Regions from separate parts of the Paucidesulfovibrio gracilis DSM 16080 genome, predicted to be linked through region 2. Evidence: predicted binding sites of a transcription regulator. Region 2 holds the regulator's gene; each other region holds the start of a gene.

Region 1 (6,305 bases), on a different contig from region 2:
GGGCCGAGCGTATTGGTGTGGAATTGGCTCTGGTGGTCAATGGGAATGCGCAAGAGCGTTCGCCGTTGTGGCTTCGTGCCGAGCCAGAATGTCTGGCCTGCCTTGTGGACAACTTGCTCTATAATGCCCTGGAAGCCTCGCGGCCCGGCCAGCGTGTGGAAGTGGCCGTGGACAAGGTGGAAAGCAGCCAGGGGGAGGAACTTTCCCTGCGTTTTTCCAACCCCACGGTGGTGCCGGAGGCGATCCGCTCCTCGTTTTTCGAGAAATATGCCACCTACGGCAAGCGCAACGGCACGGGCCTGGGTACCTATTCCGCACGGCTGATTACCGTCTGCATGCATGGTCGCATCTACATGAACAGTTGCCCGGCCACGGGAACCTGTGTGGAGGTGCGGTTCCCGCTTCTGGCACGGTCTCACTAGTCCGGATTGCATCGGCCGTATGCGGCGCAACGCGATTCCCGCCCCGGGTGGCGTAAGGATTCGGAGCGGGAGAACGCGCTGTTGATGCTTGGTCGGGCGCGTTTCAGCGCCGGGTCAACCCATATTTTTTCAGCTTGTACTGCAGGGTGCGGCGAGAGATGCCCAGGGCGTCGGCCGTGCGTTCCCTGTGTCCGCCGTGCTGTTCCAGGGCGCGGATAATGGCCTGGCGTTCCGCGTCCTCCAGGGCCGTGGAAGCGTCCACAGGGGGCGTGGTTTGCTCGGTTCCCGTCTCTGCTTCCGCGTTGTTGCCGCAAACCTGAGGCGGCAACAGGTCCGTGCCGAGTTCATCCGAGCGGGAGAGGATCAGGGCGCGTTCCAGTACATTTTCCAATTCCCGCACATTGCCGGGCCAGTTGTAGCCGGAGAGCGCATCCAAAAATGCCGGGGACACCGTGCGAACCGGTTTATTGTTCTTTTTTCCCAGTTTACGCAACAGGTGGGAGACCAGCAAAGGCAGGTCGGCCACGCGTTCGCGCAGGGGCGGAATCCGAATTTCCAACACCGCCAAGCGGTAATATAAATCCTCGCGAAAGCGACCTTCCCGGATTTCTTCCTGAAGATCGCGATTGGTGGCCGCAATGATGCGGACATCCACGTTGACCACCTCCACCCCGCCCAGGGGTTCGATGGTTTTTTCCTGCAGGGCGCGGAGCAGCTTGGCCTGGAGCGCGGCTGGCATCTCCCCGATTTCATCAAGGAACAAGGTGCCGTGGTTGGCCAGCTGGAATCGTCCGGGCTTATCGCGCACGGCGCCCGTGAACGCGCCTTTGACGTAGCCGAAGAGTTCCGATTCCAGCAGGTCCGCGGGCAGGGCCGCGCAGTTGACCTTGATCAGAGGGCGGCCGTTGCGCATGGAAGCGCTGTGCAGCCCCTCGGCCACCAACTCCTTGCCGGTGCCGGATTCTCCCAGCACCAGAACCGAAGCCTCGCTTGGCCCGGCCTGCTCGATCAACTCGCGCACATGGTGCATGCCCGGCGTGGCTCCCACCAGGGAGCGGTCCCCGCCGTCTTGTTCGGCCTGTTTGCGCAGCCGGGCGTTTTCGGAAATGAGCCTGCTGTACTCCCAGCATTTTTCCAAAACAGCCTTAAGCTCTTCGTTGTCGGCCGGCTTGGTAAGGTAGTCGTAGGCGCCTTTTTTCATGGCTTCCACGGCTGAACCGACACTGCCGTAGGCTGTAAGCAGAACCACGGGCAGTCCCGGGATGCGGGCATGAATTTCGCGCAGCAGGGTCAGTCCGTCCATGCCGGGCATGCGCATGTCCACCAGGGCAGTGTGCGGCGTTTCCCGGGAGAGCACGTCCAGGGCGGCGTCGCCGGATTCGGCCTCCAGTACGCGCCAGCCGGCGTCTTCCAATACGGCGCGGACCATTTTGCGGTGGCCCGGTTCGTCGTCCACGACCAGTACGATTTTTCTATTGTTGCTCATGGTCTTGATCCGTAGGTGTCGGTCCATGCGGGAAGAAGAGCCGTACCGCGGCTCCCCCTTCGGGGCTGTCCTCAATGACGGCCCGGCCCCGATGGGCGCGCATGATATTGTTCACGATGGCCAGGCCCAGGCCCGTGCCTTTGCGTTTGCTGGTGAAAAAAGGTTCCATGGCCTGTTCGCGGTCCTGCTCCGGGATGCCGGGACCGTTGTCCTCCACGCTGACCCAGACCCCGTCCGGTTCGGAACGTGAAATGATCCGCACTTCGCCGTTTTCTTCGGGCATGGCGTCCAACGCGTTGGTCACGAGGTTCAGCAGCACTTGTTTGAGGGCGTCCGGATCGGCCAGGACAGTGCGGGCCTCCAGGTCCAGCCCGGGGCGAACGCGTTTGTGTTCAAGATCAAAGCGCATGAGCCGTTCCAGACTGGCCGCCATTTCCGCCAGGTCCATCTTCACGGGGTCGAGCCGCCGTGGCCGGGCCAGAAACAGCAGGTCCGTGACTACGCGATTAAGGCGGTCCGCCTCCTGAACCATGGTTCCGGCGTAATCGTCATAGGGCTTGTTGCCCTTGAACTTGTCCGCGAAGAATTGGGCAAAGCCCCGCAGCGAGCTGAGGGGGTTGCGCACCTCATGGGCCACGCCCGCGGCCAGGGAGCCGATGGCGGCCAGACGCCGGGCCTCGGCCAGGTCGTCTTCCAGGCTCTTAAGCTTGGTGCGGTCGCGGATAAGGATGAGCCGTTCTTCGTACACGTCCTCATCGTCCTCATCCGGCGGTTGTGGATCCTGAAACGGAACGCAGAGCATTTCCAGGCGTCGGCCCTGGTATTCGTATTGTTTCCATTCCGTGCCGCCGCGTAAATCCGCAAAGGGGAACTCCGCCCAATTGCGGCCCGCAAGCACGCCATAGGGCGGTGGCGGTGGCTCCGCGTCTGCGTTTTTTGTCGGGGTCACGGGGGCGAGCAGGGCGCGGGCCGAGCCGTTGGCGGCCATGATCTCGCCATCCGGTCCCAGGGTGACGAGACCGTCGGGCATGTTGTCGAGCAGTTTGGATTGGAAACGCTCCATGCGGCCCACCCGGGAGGCTTGGTCCCGCCGCCGCAAATAGGCGAATGCCAGTGACCAGAGCACCACGGCGGCCAGAAAAACATAGCCGGTCTGCAACAGGGCGGCGCGGCGATACAGATGAAATTGGGCCAGGTTTTTTTCCGCGTTGAGTCCGGCAACGAAATACAGCGGCACTTCCGGTCCGGGGGCATCGTCGGCCGGGCCGAGTCCGCCGAGGTGGTCGCGGTTTCTGCCGTGGCGCATGCCATGGCCGCCCTGATGCCCGGGACCGCGATTCGCGCCTTGCCCCGGGGGGGTAAGCCCGCAGACGCTGGCCACACCGGGGCGGGCCTGCAATCCGATGACCAAGGCCTGCTTCTGGCCGAACAGGGTCATGCCGTGCCAGTGGCCCAGTTGGTCCAGCGCGTCGAATGCGCCACGGGGAAGCAGGTTTTCCATCTCCTCGTCGCCGTGGGACGACGCCAGCAGCAATTGGCCGCCCGGAGCGTACAGCGCCACAAAGAGCACTTCGCCCGAGGCCGTGATCTCCTGAAACAACTCCTGGGCCAGGGAGGGGAACAGCTGGGAAAGGGCCGGGTTGTTGCGCAGGGAACGCATGATGCGCACGAGGTTGGCTTCCACCCCGCGCACGATGACGCGGCCGGAGAGCACCATGTGCTCCTCCACCACGGCGCGTTGATGCTTGATGGATTGCCAGGTGAGAAAAAGGCTGCCCAGCCCAAGCACGATCAGGGCCAGCACTGCCGCGATGATGGGACCGCGTTCGTTTTGTTTGGTCTTGATTTCCATAAATCCGCCGCGCTTTGGTCAGGGACGCTTGCCGGTGCGCAGGATGGTGTAGAGTGTGACGGGGTCCATGCCGTATCTTTCCGCCAGCGCCTTGAGTGTGGCGTTCGGATCGGGTTCCAGACCCGCAGCCTGAAGCCGTTGCAGCGCACGGTCAAGGGGAAGTCCGTAATTGGCGCAAAAGGCGTGCAGGGGCATTTTACCGGAACCTTCGGGCGCTCGGGGCGGAAGCAGGGTAAAGGGATCCGCGTTCAACCCCGAGCGCATGGCCTCGTGAATGTGCCGGGGACTGGTATTGTTGGCGCGGGCCAGCTCCAGCAATGTGGTCTCCGGGGTGGCGTTCATGCCTTGCTCACGCAGGGACTGCACGATCTGTTCGCTGTCCAGTTGTAAAAAATCTGCAAATTCTCGAACCGTGGAAAGTTCGGCGTGGGCATAGGGCGGATTGCCGTATTCCGCCACATGACTCGTTTTGAGGTCTTCGCTGAAATCGAGGATCTGCTGCACGCCGGGGAAGCCCAGCAGCGCGCCGAGCGTGAAATAAAGCGTGACCATCAAGGCCGCGACCATGGGCGGCGTCAGAACCACCAACTGCCGGGCACGGTTTTTCATGGCCAGGAGCACGGCCTTCCAGTTCAGCCAGATGTGCAGCAGGCTGGCGAAGAGGAACAGTGCGCCCAGGGAAATATGTAAAGCGTCCCACTGCGCCTTGCCCAGGCCCAGCAAGCGCCAGTCCGCCCAGTAGGCGACCCGGCCGTGCGGTTCGTAATAGAGCACCACGCTGGTGGCCAGCAAGAGGCAAAAGGAGAGGAGTACGGTCAGGGAAACGCTTTTTCGGAACATTCGTGCCTCGTGGGAGCGGATGGTTGTTCCATTGATCTTCAGCGCAAAGTCCCGCCATGTCAACCAGGGCGGGTGGATCGGGGTTGGTTCGGCGCGTACGGGAAAAGGGCGGTCGGAGCTTTCCCCATTCCGACCGCCCTTTGCCACGCTTCGTCAGGCGTTCACCTATTGATTGCAGGGACCGTAGCCTTGGCCGGATCCAGAGCCGGAACCGTAGCCTTGGCCGGAACCGGGACCGCTTCCATTCTGCTGCCGTCCGCCACCATTGGGACCAAAGCCCCGGCAGGGGACGAACTGCGCCTGGATACCGGCCTGGTCCAACTCCTCAAAGAAGTTTTCGTGTTCGGCCTGCTTCTTTTCACGCAGCTCCGAAATGTCCTGGACCAGCTCGTGGATGTCTGCCTTGGTGGCCTGTCCACTGTTGGTGAGGGCTTCCAGCTCCATGTGCTTGGACCAGAGCTGGTTGCTCAGGTCGCGCATGGTGTCGCGGTGCTTGTCGAAGATCGCGTCAAAGGCCTCCTGCTGTTCAGGAGCGACCTGGAAGGCGCCGCCGTGTCCGTAGCCGCCACCAAATCCCATGTGACCGTAGCCCATGGAGCCGTGGTATCCATGACGGGCAAAGGCTGTGGCCGCCAGGGCCAGCACTGCCACGAGGCTCAGAGAGATGATAAGAGTCCGCTTGTTCATGATTCCTCCAAATACGTTGAAAAGGGGTCCGGGCCGATCCCGGGGGGTGAAGAGTAGAAAAGTAACGGTTGTAAAGGAACTAGCAGTCGCCGTGCCAAACACTGTTTATCATGAAAAATCAGTGTATTAAATTCGAAAGTGTAAAAATATGTGCATTAAAATGCACAAAAGTTTGCACAAACTGTTCGTGTTATGTGCAAAATGATCCCTTGACGAAGCGTACAAACAGCCTCATCTTTGGGATATAGAAAATAATGATGCGAGGTGCCTATGCCGATTTATGAATACCGATGCAAAAAATGCGGCAAAGAATTTGAAGAGCTGGTTCTTTCCGGCGATGAAACACCCAAATGCCCGGAATGCGGCAAGGAAGATACCGAACGTCTGCTCTCGGGGTTTGCCGTGTCCGGCGGCGGAAGCGGTGACGCTGGTTCCCTGTCTGCGCCGTTGTCCGGGTGCGGGGGGGCTGGAGGATTCACCTGAGGCTGATGCGTTGATCCTGGTTCAGGATCCTGTCAGGCTTCATCGTGGAGCAAAACGTATCCCTTGACGCTGTTGTGGCGTGAAGGGATATGTTTTTGGTTCAGCGAAGGGGGGGCAGGCGCGGCGCTTTTGTTCGTCAGAGGGAAAAACGTCCGGTCAGGACTGTTCGCGTAAAAAACAATCCATACCGCAGCGTCGGCATTGATCGCAGCCCGATTCCACGCACTTGGGCGAGGGTTGGAACCGTTTGGCCCGTTCCCATTCCTGCCAGAGGTGTTCCTTGGTCACGCCTACGTCAATGACGTCCCAAGGCAGAGCTTCGTCCCGGGAGCGTTCTCGGTCCAGTTCGTGGGCCGGATCACCCTGCCAACGTTTGAGCGCTTTTTTCCAGCCGCCGTGCCGGGCGGCCAGTTCCACGAAATCAAAGATGGACTCTCCGCCCCGGGCCAGCAGGCCTTGGAGCCGGGCTTGAAACGGCTTATCCGCTTCCAGGCGGAATCCCTTGTACGGCTTGAGCATTTCCCGGATCATGTGC
Region 2 (6,305 bases):
CAACAGCGTATCTTGTCGTGTTTCCAAAAACACCACCTGGGGTTTCATACCCATGTCCGCAAGCTGCGCGGTTGCGCTGTCCCACTCTTCGACAAAGTCCAGCTGCCGAAGATCCATGCCCAAGGCAAGACCTCGATGAGCCTTGTCCATTCCCTGAAACAGTTCCACCATACGCGGCAGCATGGAAGCGGGAAGACCGTCCACACAAAAAAAGTGTAAATCCTCAAAAACGTTGAGAGCCGTACTCTTTCCTGCACCGGAAAGCCCCGTAACAACGATCAGAGGGAAAGATCCACTTTTTTTCACGCCAACCCCTTGCTCAAGTGGCCTGAAGCAGTTGCCAAAGGCCATCCTTGCCGTCCGCAGCCATAAGGTTGGCTCGGAAAGTCTGGTCCTTGAGCAGCCGTGATATGTGGGCGAGGATACGAAGATGCAATCCGGCCACCTGTTCCGGGGCCATTACAAGAAAAACGATATGGCAGGGGGCGTGGTCCAGGGATTCAAATTCGACCCCCTGGGGACTCCTGGCCACGGCCACCACTATTCGATCCAGGGCTTCAAGCTTGCCGTGAGGTATAGCGATACCATCCCCAATGCCTGTGGAACCGAGGCTCTCCCGGTCCATAAGAACCTGGACGGCTTGTTCAGTATCCAACTCCGGCATGGTGCTGGAGATGCACTCTACAATTTCACGGAGCACCTCCGCCTTTGAGGCGGAGGTCAGCTCCGGTATAATCAGTTGTTTGTTAAGATATTCGCCGAGTCTCATTGTTAGTTACCAGGATCAATCAATCCGTAATCGCCGCCTTTGCGACGGTAAATGACGTTAATTCCCTCGGTTTCAGCATTGCGAAACACGAGGAACTCGAACTTGAGCGAATCGAGCTGCATCGCCGCTTCCTCAACGGACATGGGCTTTGGCTCATAATTATCCGTACCGGTGATGGTCGGAGCGGCGCCGCCATCGGCCAAAGTAAAGTACTCGGTTCGCACATCCCGCGCTGCCTTGCGGCGCTTATCCTTCATCTTCTCGCGCACTTTACGCAGCTGGGCCTCCAGCTTGTCAACCACGCAATCAATGGTGGCATACATATCCGGAGACTGCTCAAAAGCCGAGATATGGATGCTGTCCGCGTTCAAGACCACATCAGCCTGCTGGCGGGTTTTTTCCACGGCCAAGTTGACCTGAAGATCGGACTCGTCCGAATCTTGAATGAACTTGGAAACCTTGTCGAACCGCTTGGCAGCATACTCCTTGAGGTGGGGAGAGGGGTCGAAATTCTTAAAGTTGAAACTGATGTTCATGCACAATCCTCCTTGGAGTAGAGGTTGAGTGGGCAATGTTATAAAATCTGCTTGCGCTTCGAAGACGAGGGGATATCCATAGCCGAACGGTATTTCGCAACGGTACGCCGCGCAATATTTACGTCCAGTTCAGCTTTGAGCATCTCGCCGATCGTTTCGTCGCTCAGCGGTTTCTTCGGATTTTCACCACTGATGAGTTGCTTAATCAGCGCCTTGACCGATTCCGAACCAACCTGAGTGCCGTCTCCCAGATCCAGAGCGCTGTTAAAGAAAAACTTCAGTTCAAATATCCCATGCGGTGTGGAGACATACTTGCTCGTCGTAATCCGGCTGACCGTGGATTCATGCATATTAATGTCTTCCGCCACGTCTTTAAGGATCAGCGGTTTGAGCTTGGCCACGCCCTGTTCGAAAAAATCACGCTGAAAACGGACAATACTCTCCATCACCTTATACAATGTTCGCTGCCGTTGATATAAACTTTTGAGCAGCCAGGCCGCGGATCGCATTTTGTCCTGAAAATATTCCTTATCCTTGCCGGTACAATTCCCAATATCGTCCATGTAGAACGAGTTGAGCGTCAAGCGGGGCAGTCCATCCTCATTCAGCACGATAACAAAATCATCACCATATTTATACACGAAGACATCCGGGCTGACATAATGCGGCTCCGTGCTGGAAAAACTCGCCCCGGGCATTGGATCTAGTTTTTGAATAACTTCAATATATTTCTTCAGTTTATCAAGACTGATCTTAAACTTTCTGGCTAACGGCTTATAGCGACGCTTCTCCAAATCTTCCAAATGCTGATCAACCAAGTCCAACAGGATGGGATCCGTATAATCAAAAAACTCAAGCTGGACCTTCAGGCACTCACGCGGTGATCTGGCCGCCACGCCCACCGGGTCCAGCCGCTGAATCCGCTGGATAACGCTTTCCACGGTTTCGGGATCAGACTCCACAAGCGCTAGCAAGTCCTGAACATCTGCCTGCAAATATCCCCGATCATCCAGATTCCCCAGAACGACATCACCAACGGCCAACTCTTCGTCGGTAAAGTTGGAAAGCCGCATCTGCCAATTTAGATGACCATGCAGGGAGGGTTTTGAGGCAAGCCGTGCTTCAAACGACAACCCCTCTTCGGGGATCTCTGCTTCACGGACCTGGGACTGCTTGGATGAGCTGGAGAACTCACCAATGTAATTTTCCCAATCAGCGTCACGCATCAACTCCGCCTGGGCATCCCCCTCCTCGCTCTCCTTGGATTGCGTATCTTCTGGTTGCGGGTCGTCGGCTTCCTTTTCATCAAGAAACGGATTTTCCAACAATTCCTGCTGTACGGATTCAAGCAATTCCAGGCGGGAAAGTTGCAGCAACTTGATGGCCTGCTGCAGTTGCGGCGTCATGACAAGTTGCTGACTGAGCTTGAGTTGTTGTCGTAATTCCAGTCCCATACTACCCATCGCCACGGCGCGCCGCATGAAACTCAAAAGAATCAACACGGGGCCGTCGGTTAGAAATGATATCCTTGCCTCTACTATCTCACAGATTAGCTACTCGCGCAAGGAATACATCTTAACATACTGAAAAAATAGAAATACGTCGCTTTGAGAGAGCGACATGAAAGAACTGTACCAACCTTCATGCAGGCTGTAAATCCACAACGACCAAAAAGCCGGACGAAAAAAGGAGGTAATGCGGAGATCAGGGAGGTAAAAGTATCAAAGGCAAAAATTTTCGCCGAGGTACACCTTTCGGGCCTTGGAGTCCTGAACAATCTCGTCAGGGGTGCCTTCCAGAATAATCGTCCCCTCGTACACCAAATATGCCCTATCGCAAATATTCAAAGTTTCTCGCACATTATGATCTGAAATTAAAATCCCGATCCCCATCTTCTTTAAAATCGAAATGATCTCCTGAATATCAATGACCGCAATGGGGTCAATCCCAGCAAACGGCTCATCGAGAAGAATAAACTTCGGATTCATAATCAGAGCACGAGCGATTTCCAGGCGGCGACGCTCCCCACCGGACAGAAACATGGCTTTTTGATGCGCCAGCTTGGTTATGTTGAACATGCGAAGCAGTTCGGCGGCCCGCTTGCGGCGCTGGGCCCGCTTCAGGGAGGTCTGCTCCAAAATGATCATAAGGTTTTCCAACACAGTGAGCTTACGAAAAACCGAACTCTCCTGCGGAAGATAGGACAGCCCCATGCGAGCTCGTTCATGCAAAGGAAGTCTGGTGATTGCACGAGAACCGAGGGAAACGGACCCGGAGTTGGGTTTGATGATGCCGGCAAGCATATAAAAAGTGGTTGTTTTACCCGCTCCGTTGGGACCAAGCAAGCCCACGACTTCTTTACGGGTCAAAGCCACATCCACCCCGTGAACCACTTCACGCTTGCCGTACCGTTTGGAAAGCCCGGTGGCCGAAAGCTGGTCGGGCATCTCTACGGTGCCTCCATGCCTTCCGGGGCAAACAAAATCGCCTCCACACGCTTGCCGCTGCCGCCCACGACTTCACTCCGCTTCTCGCGGACGTAGAATTTGATCACCTTTCCCGTAACCTTGTTCTTCCCTTCAGTAATCACCGGATTTCCCTGCATCAGCAACAAAGCTTCCTTGACGTGGTACGTCACGGTATCACTCTTCCCTTCAATCTCATCCTTGCGCATCGTTACGCCGCCAGATGCCACAATTCGATCGATCTCTTCACCTGGTTCGCCCTGCTTGCTGAAATGGGCGGTCAATCGTTCCGACCAAAGTTTCATCCCCTCGTGAACAGCCTCCACATTTCCGGAAAACGTTACCGTGCGCTCCGCATCATTGTATGTCAGCCTATCCGCCGTAATTCGAACCGGCTCCTTTCCTGCCGGACCAGCGTCCGGAACATCCTCAGGCCGTTCCTGGACCTCGGCCACCACTTTGGGACTTCGGAAGGGCTCATCCGCCACCTGGGCAGAGCCAGCATCTACGGCAGTAACGGCAGTCGATGGAGCAGTGTCGCCATGTTCAGATTCCATCAATGGAGCGGGTTCCGCTGCGACACGGTGCAAATATTTGGCTTTGGCAAAACCGAGGGCCAGAGAAAGATCGCGATGGACCGCCTCCTCAGGGAACACTGCATACCACCCGTTTTCCAGAAAATCGACTTTCACGCGCTCTCCTTTTTTCAAGGTCAGCACATGCTCAGATCGATGATCCCTCTTCTGGCGGACATTAAGATTTTGCGAAGCCGAACGGATTTCCCCCCATGATGAATCCGAAGTGGTCTGCGCCAGAGCATCAGTCCCAGCCAAGCAACACATCAGCCCCAGCAAGACGAAACACAATGCATGGCGACAAAACCCTTTTCGCATTACAACTCCACCATTTTTGACAACAAAAGTTCACAACCTTGCCCCAAACCGTCTTCCCCGCCGCTATGGTGCGCCTTTCTCCAAATCACGAAGCGTAAACACGGCCTCAACACCACCAGCGGCGACAAGGAGTCTGGTCTTGGTGTCGATCTCAATGGCCGAGGCACTTATGGTCACGTCACCGTGACGGATGACGACCCGCCCTTTGAGGTAAACCTTGTCCATGGCACCAATATAGTCGAATTCATCAGCCTTGATAGCAAAAAGACCGTAACGGCCCGAAACATTATCCCAAAGCCTGAAATTGTCCGCACGCTGGTCAACCTGCCCCATATCTGCACGAACATAGACCTCGTCTCGTTCCTCGCCAACATAGGCCGAAAGTTGCGGTGCGAGAATACGAACCGTGTTGTCTCCCTGGTCATACTCGGCACCCTTGGCCTTGAGCTTCCAGTCGATACGACCATCCACTCCCTGAACCAGCTCGATATCCTCGGCAAAAATATCGGCACCCAGGGCGTCCAGATCAGCGCTCTCCACCCGCTCCGGTGTCACTTCCTCATCCAGCGGCGCTTCCTTGATCTGCTGCAACGGCTCTTCCCCACCGGGGAAAAACGTGGTCCCGATTAGTATACCAAGCCCAAGGACCAACATCCACGCCAGCAGGATCCGAAACTTCATTCACCGCTCCATTTCTGCCATAGCGAATCCAATTCACCCCGGCAATCCAGCAAAAATTCGATCGCCTCGCGAACGGCGCCATGCCCCCCAGAGCTGGACGCTATCCAGGCGGCCAACTCACGGACCACATTTCTGGCATTGGGTACGGCCATGGGAATTCCGACACGGCGCAAGACGCCTGCATCGACCCAATCGTCGCCTAAATAAGCAGCTTGATTCCAATCAAGACCAAGGCGATCCAAAATTCCCTGCATCAGAGGAATCTTATCCAGATGGCCCGCGTGATATTCAACGATGCCGAGTTCCCGAATCCGAGACTCAACCGCGCCATGATTCAACCCTGTAATCACGGCCACGTCCAAACCGACTTGTTGGGCCAACTTGATGCCCAGACCATCCTGAACATCAAAACGCTTGGTTACCCGCCCTTGGGCGTCGTAATACAGCCCGCCATCCGTAAGCACCCCGTCCACATCAAGGACCAGAAGACGGACAGCGGCAGCACGAGCGCGAAGATCAGTCATGCGTCAGACTCCAGAGAGAACGAAGCGTTGCGAGCAATTCACGGGTTTGTCCCAAAGGCCAACTGTTTGGACCATCGCACAGAGCCGAATCCGGATCCGGATGCACCTCCAGGAACACACCATCGGCACCAGCCGCTACAGCGGCACGGGCCAGAACAGGAACATATTGACGTTGTCCTCCGGAACAACCGCCCTGGCCGCCGGGCAATTGAACGGAGTGCGTAGCGTCCATCACAACGGGAACGCCAAGGTTCTGCATCTCCGGAATGGAACGCATGTCCACCACGAGATTATTATAGCCAAAACTGGCACCACGTTCCGTGAGCCAGACATCGGTATTGCCGGAGTCCCGAAGCTTGTCCAGAGCGTGCCGCATATCCCACGGAGCCAAGAACTGGCCCTTCTTCACATTGATAATCCGGTTTGTTTTGGCCGCG
Region 3 (6,305 bases), on a different contig from region 2:
GGGTGGTCGTGGATTTCTTGTGTCACAAATTGCCACGCCCCACAAGAAGCGCTTCCCTTTCCGACCGAAAGCGCATAGGTTTTCCACTCGGCATTGAGACCGTCCTGAAACCAACAACCTCAAAGATATTATGCTCCACCGCATCCTTCGATCCATTGTGGAGGTATTCAAGCAAGGCACCTCCGCCTCCTTGACGTTGTTCAAGGTCATGATCCCCATCGTGTTCGCGGTGCGACTGCTCCAGGAATTCGACCTGATCCGGCTCCTGGCCGATCCCTTGGGACCGGTAATGCGGTTGGTGGGTCTGCCTCCGGAAATGGGTCTCGTCTGGGCAACCGCGCTCCTGAACAACATTTATTCCGGCATGATCGTTTTTCTCTCCCTGGTGGAGAACGCCCCGATAACCGAGGCGCAGGCCACTGTCCTGGGCGTCATGGTTCTCATCGCGCACGGTCTGCCCGTAGAATTATCCATTGCCCGCAAATCCGGACCACGGCTTTTCTTTCAAGGGCTTTCCCGCGTCGGTGGCGCTCTGCTGCTGGGGTGGCTGCTGAGCCAAATATATACCAACTTCGACCTGCTTCAGGGACCGGCCAACGTGCTCCTGCAACCGGAAGCGGGTACCGGTCCCGTTCCCTGGGGACCATGGATCCTGGATCAAGCAGTAAATCTGATTTCCATTTACGGCATCATCCTGGCTCTGGTCGGGATCATGCGCATACTTGAAGCCGTGGGCGTCATCAATCTGGCGAACCGTCTGCTCCGTCCGCTCCTGCGCATCATCGGCATCGGTCCCAAAGCTTCGGCCATTACCGTGGTAGGGCTTACCCTGGGCCTTTCCTATGGTGGTGGCCTGATCATTCACGGCGCACGCTCCGGCGAAATCGACCGTCGCGACGTCTTTTACTCCCTTACCCTCATGGGGGTCTGCCATAGTCTTGTGGAAGATACGTTCCTCTTGGTCATGCTTGGAGGACACCTCTCCGGCTTACTTTGGGGACGCCTGTTCTATTCCCTGTTTTTCGTGGCCCTGCTTGTTCAATTGGTGCGATACCTCCCCGGACGATTTTGTGATCGCTTTTTCTGGGGACCGCCCGAATCCAAAGGAGCATAACCATGTCGGAAATCCAAATGATCCACACCTCCAAAGCCCCGGCCGCCGTGGGACCGTATTCCCAAGGAACCGCATGGAACGCTTTGGTCTTTGTCAGCGGCCAGCTCGGCCTGCTGCCTGAGAGCGGCACTTTTGCCGGTGGTCCCGAAGACTTCGAATCGCAAGCACGTCAGGCACTGCGCAATATGTCCGCCATTCTGGATGCCGCTGGATCAAGCCTGGAGCAAGTGCTCAACGTGGAAGTCTTTCTGACCGACATGGGGCAATTCGCCACATTCAACGCCATCTATGAAGAATTTTTCAACACGCACAAGCCTGCACGAGCCGCCGTGGAAGTCGCTGGCCTGCCTAAAGGCGGGCTGGTCGAGGTAAAATGCACCGCCACAAAATCGTAACTTGACACACCTTTTCACCAAAGTGTAAACAATGTTTATGACGACCCGAATCCGCACGAATTTCTTTTTTGTGTTTTTCTTTTTTACGGCTTTCCGCGGCCTCGGGGTGACGTTGTAATCGATTTTCAACATATCAGATCGCCTCAAAGGGTCGCGGATCGTTCCGCGGCCTTTTTTCTTTGGCTCCGGAACACCCCGATCCCGGCGAAAAGGAGCTGACAATGCTGCTGGGAAAAGCTGTTCGAATGGAACGCATCATGAATCGGGACAATGGCCGTTTGATCGTGGTTCCCCTGGATCACGGAGTAACAGTCGGTCCGATCTATGGCTTGGTGGATCTGCGAGACACGGTCAACAAGGTAGCGGACGGAGGAGCCAACGCCGTGCTCATGCACAAAGGCCTGCCCCGTTGTTCGCACCGGGGAACAGGACGCGACATCGGATTGATCGTACATCTTTCCGCATCCACGGCACTCTCCCCCACACCCAACGCAAAAACCATGGTCGGTACCGTGGAAGACGCCATCAAACTTGGAGCCGACGCGGTAAGCATTCACGTGAACCTGGGCGACGAAAGCGAACGCTCCATGCTCTCGGATCTCGGTGCACTCTGCTCCCGGGCCGGAGACTGGGGAATGCCCGTACTGGCCATGCTCTATGCTCGCGGTCCCAAGGTAAAAGATGAATACGCCCCGGATGTCGTGGCCCACTGCGCCCGGGTGGGAATGGAGCTTGGAGCCGACATCGTCAAGGTCAACTACACGGGTGATCCGGAATCATTCCAACGCGTCACCGAAGGATGCTGCGTTCCCGTGGTCATTGCTGGCGGCCCCAAAGTCGACAGCAACTACGACCTGGTCCGCATGGTTCATGACTCGGTCCAGGCGGGCGGAGCCGGCATTTCCGTGGGGCGAAACATCTTCCAGCACGACCATCCCGCCCGTCTGGTGCGCTCCCTGTACAAGGTCGTCCATGAGGGATGGAGCGTGGAACAGGCTCTTCCGCTCCTGGATTCTCCCGAAAGCGCACAATAAACAAACTCTTCCTTCCTGTGTCGGCAAGACCTACGGCCCGGTTGATTCACCGGGCCTTTTCGTTTACATATCAATGAATTAAATAAAGCATTATAGGATCGTCATCGGTTGACACCGTTTTTTTGTCCAGACCCATTGCATTCCTGACATTATTTAACTAAATAAGGAAGAATACTCGGGTGTCTTGCATAGACAAATGGGCACGGCGATCCGGCCTGACCGTGATCAAGCAGGGAGGACTTAGACAATGCCCGCAGATAAAAGCATGAGAATTCTGGTGGTTGATGACTTTTCCACCATGCGGAAAATCATTAAAAACATCCTGCGTCAGCTTGGATTTGAAAATGTCGTGGAAGCTGACGACGGCACCACCGCATGGGATGTTTTGAACAAGGACAACATCGACTTTGTCGTTTCGGACTGGAACATGCCCAAGATGACGGGCATTGAGCTGTTGCGCAAGGTTCGCGCCAGCGAAGAATACGCCGACACCCCCTTCCTGATGGTTACAGCTGAGGCCCAGCAGGAAAACATCATCGAAGCGGTGCAGGCCAAGGTTTCCAACTATATTGTCAAACCCTTCACTCCGGAAACCATGAGTGAAAAAATCGACAAGATCTTCGGCTGACTGATTCTCGTTTTATCGCCAAAGACCAAATGGGGAGTGTTTCGGCACTTCCCTTTTTTTGTTGCACATCCCTATTCACAAAACTGCACTTTTCTGCACATTTTACTCTTTTTTTCTGCACATCTCGCGTGACCTAAAACATAATAACCCGATTTTATTACTTTTCATTTTTAGGCACGATCCCTGCTATATGGTTTGTGTACTGCAACCAACCAGTGCAACAGGACCATTGCATGAATACCTCACCCCTTCTGCTTACAGCCACGCTTTTGGCACTGCTTTGCGCGGCTGCGGCCCAGGCGCAGGATAACCAAGGTTCTGCGCCATGGGCCGCCCTCTTGGGGCTGCGCGAAACACCATGCGTAGGGAAAATGCTGCCAACAAAGCAGCGCAAGGAATTCATGCAACTCAAACGAGAACACGAAGATCTGCGACGGAAATTGGGACGGGAACTCTACACACGCCAACTGGAATACGATGTGTATTCGCGCTCCCGCCAGCGGCAAAAGGATCTGGACGAACTGGCCGATGAAATGCAGCGATTGCGGCAAAAACTGGTACATGAGGACCAACGCTTTTGCTCGGTGGTGCAGGAACGGTTCGGCCTGGATATCTCCAAGAATCTGCACTGCGTTCCCATGGACGCCATTTCCGCTGAAAAATAAGGAGAATGCCACATGCCCTTCGGGGAACCACTTATGCACCACGCCAATTGCTCGTCGTTTACCGACGCCATATTTCATGGGTTTTCAGGACACCAAGGCTGGTTTCAGGGCTTTCACTTCCCGTTCGGAATGCTTGGACTGATTTTGCTGGTGGCGGGTACCATTTGGCTGCTTACCCGGAGGCGGGAATCCGTGTGCCAGGAAGCTCCGGATGTTTCGGCACTGGAGCTACTCCAACGCCGCTACGCTTCCGGGCATATTGATCGGGAAGAGTACCTCCGTCGTCGTACTGACCTGAATTCCTAACGTATTTCTCTCCCCTCCTCACTCTACCGGGACGCGGCGATTGCTGCCCCCTCGCCGCGTCCCGGCATACACGGAGAAACGCCCCAAAGCTGTATCTGCTTTGGGGCGTTTCTCCGTATCAGTCTTTTCGATACAAAAAAAATTCGTTGCTCCCCATGGGGAACTTTCCATGCCGACATCCGGGAACCCGACGCAACGGCAAGTTACCAACCGGACCGGCCCATCCTCGCCTTTTGCGGGTCAGCCGCCCCTGAAGTAGCAGCTATCGCTTGACGTTCCAGGCTACGTAAACACCCGGCCTGCCACGACAGCAGCACTCTCAGGGAGCGCACGAACAGCACCATTCGCGAAAGGCACCAATGTTCCGGTATGAAACCGTCCTCACTCCGACGGAACCGTTCGTTACCCCATCCGGTTTACGAAACGGGGCATACCGGCTCCAGGATGGCGGCGTTGGGAACCATACGCAACGGAGCGCTTACGCTTACCCTGAAGCTGCTGCAACTCCTGCCGCACGTCTTCACGCTGGCGCCGCGCCTCGCCGACGATACCCTGGTGCAAATCCTGTAGACGTTGCAGCGCCTCAAGCATCCGCTTCTCCACACTCTCATCGCGCAGCCGCCAACTTTCCGCCACAAGGAATTCCCTCCTGCGGGCAAGCTCAGCCGCTCCATCGAGATCTCCCTCCCGAAGCAGGCGCATCTCTTCCTGGGCCGTACAGGTAGCCTGTTCCAAAAGCTCCAAAGCGGAGCTCATCTCAGGCCTCCCCGCCAACCTGGATTTCGGTGCGAATGGTCTCGACCACGCCTTCCCACTTGGAAACTGCGGGCAAAAATTCGTATTCCAGCAAGTCGGCCAAAAGAACCCAGTCCTCATTCGAAAGAACTTCCGTCATTTCGGTGAAAAGGACGGAAAGCTGTTTGCTGGCTGCGAGAAAATCGGGCTGACTGCTGAGACCGAACTCTTCGCGCAGGGTTCCGACCATGGCCAGAAAACTGCGGACCACATCAAGCAGATCCTGATAGGTCTCCAAGGCCTCGGCATCGTCGGCCTGACGGAACAATTCCGCCACCTCGCGCCCGCCCTTACTCATAAGCTGGATAACCTTGTGCAGTTCCTGCGTGATGTCCACGGCCATTTCCGCAACGGGTACGCTACGGATTTCCACCTTCTCAATCTCCTCGGACTCGATGTCTTCAGCTTGATGCGGGTAGATTTCGGAAAACGGCTGACCATTCAGGAACACATCGGTGACGACACGGTTCTGGAGCGCGTCGTTTTCCATCAGGCTTTCCAACACCTGCTCCAGATTTTCAAAATCGTTCAGGGCCACTGCGGACTGCTGGCCATCGATTACGATCATGGGGATTCTCCTTTCCCTTGTCGGTGAACTGCAAATTTTGCCTCAGGGCAATACGGCCTAAAGCAATACAAAAACCATGCCGCTCACGACAATTCCGACAGAAACCCTTCCATAAGCGCCCGATGCCGCCTTGTGAGGGACACGAGATGATCCAACGCATCCCCTTTGGATTGCAGTTCAAAATGCCACAACATACCCAGAACCTCCAATTCCGGCTCCCGAGCAAGCGTAGATTGGACCCTCTGGCAGGTGGCCAGCACTTTATTTTGAACAGCCCGCACCGGTCGCGTAGCAAGCACCTGGGATTGCTGCTCCAACAAAAATAATAAATCGCGGGCTTCGGAAAACGCCGCTGTCAGGCGTTCCGCTTGTTCGGAACACAGCCCGCCACAAGGTTCAGCCGTTTTCTCTCCTGGACTGGGCAGAGACGCGTCGTCAAAAAAGCGACGATACAAGCGACGCTGCATGCCGATCCAGCGGGTTCGGTCCTCATGCGCATGTCCGGAAAGCGATTCCAAATCCATAAACCCGTCATCCCCGCGAACACTCCGCCAAACCCTTGCCCCCGCGGGAATCGCCTGCTCCACGCCTCCGGAAAAAAACTCTGCAACCGCCGCTCTGTATACAATCTCCGGCGACACGCTTTGCCGACACCGGTGCCGTTCCTTGCAGGAGGAACCAAAGGCACAGGGGTGGCAGGATATATCCGGCTCAAAGCAGAGACTGCCTTCGCGATACGGCCCGGTGTCAAACGGTTGAGCCGTGGCAAGAAACACCGCGGCAACAGGCGTTCCCAAACC

Evidence for each region. The regulator sigma-54, encoded in region 2, starts transcription at its own class of promoters, with help from an activator protein. The targets are predictions, from matches to a motif close to CTGGCACGGNNNNTGCTT.
Region 1: the regulator sigma-54 is predicted to act here: its motif matches at 5,368-5,385, upstream of B5D49_RS01890 (periplasmic heavy metal sensor).
Region 3: the regulator sigma-54 is predicted to act here: its motif matches at 3,343-3,360, upstream of B5D49_RS08685 (periplasmic heavy metal sensor).

What each region holds. Positions count from the first base shown of each region.
Region 1 covers NZ_FUYC01000001.1:423,067-429,371, reverse strand. Annotated here, with positions in the region: gene B5D49_RS01910 (PAS domain S-box protein) at 1-422, shown strand, start outside; gene B5D49_RS01905 (sigma-54-dependent transcriptional regulator) at 526-1,908, opposite strand; gene B5D49_RS01900 (sensor histidine kinase) at 1,895-3,760, opposite strand; gene B5D49_RS01895 (DUF4405 domain-containing protein) at 3,779-4,600, opposite strand; gene B5D49_RS01890 (periplasmic heavy metal sensor) at 4,766-5,287, opposite strand; gene B5D49_RS01885 (FmdB family zinc ribbon protein) at 5,558-5,770, shown strand; gene B5D49_RS01880 (radical SAM protein) at 5,927-6,305, opposite strand, start outside.
Region 2 covers NZ_FUYC01000003.1:282,273-288,577, reverse strand. Annotated here, with positions in the region: gene rapZ (RNase adapter RapZ) at 1-306, opposite strand, end outside; gene B5D49_RS05635 (PTS sugar transporter subunit IIA) at 320-769, opposite strand; gene hpf (ribosome hibernation-promoting factor, HPF/YfiA family) at 772-1,305, opposite strand; gene rpoN (RNA polymerase factor sigma-54) at 1,344-2,759, opposite strand; gene lptB (LPS export ABC transporter ATP-binding protein) at 3,027-3,752, opposite strand; gene lptA (lipopolysaccharide transport periplasmic protein LptA) at 3,755-4,663, opposite strand; gene lptC (LPS export ABC transporter periplasmic protein LptC) at 4,727-5,344, opposite strand; gene B5D49_RS05605 (KdsC family phosphatase) at 5,341-5,868, opposite strand; gene kdsA (3-deoxy-8-phosphooctulonate synthase) at 5,861-6,305, opposite strand, start outside.
Region 3 covers NZ_FUYC01000007.1:3,598-9,902, forward strand. Annotated here, with positions in the region: gene B5D49_RS08665 (nucleoside recognition domain-containing protein) at 131-1,114, shown strand; gene B5D49_RS08670 (Rid family detoxifying hydrolase) at 1,117-1,509, shown strand; gene B5D49_RS08675 (2-amino-3,7-dideoxy-D-threo-hept-6-ulosonate synthase) at 1,731-2,543, shown strand; gene B5D49_RS08680 (chemotaxis response regulator CheY) at 2,791-3,171, shown strand; gene B5D49_RS08685 (periplasmic heavy metal sensor) at 3,405-3,836, shown strand; gene B5D49_RS08690 (SHOCT domain-containing protein) at 3,849-4,142, shown strand; gene B5D49_RS08695 (hypothetical protein) at 4,545-4,898, opposite strand; gene B5D49_RS08700 (hypothetical protein) at 4,900-5,505, opposite strand; gene B5D49_RS08705 (glycosyltransferase family 9 protein) at 5,589-6,305, opposite strand, start outside.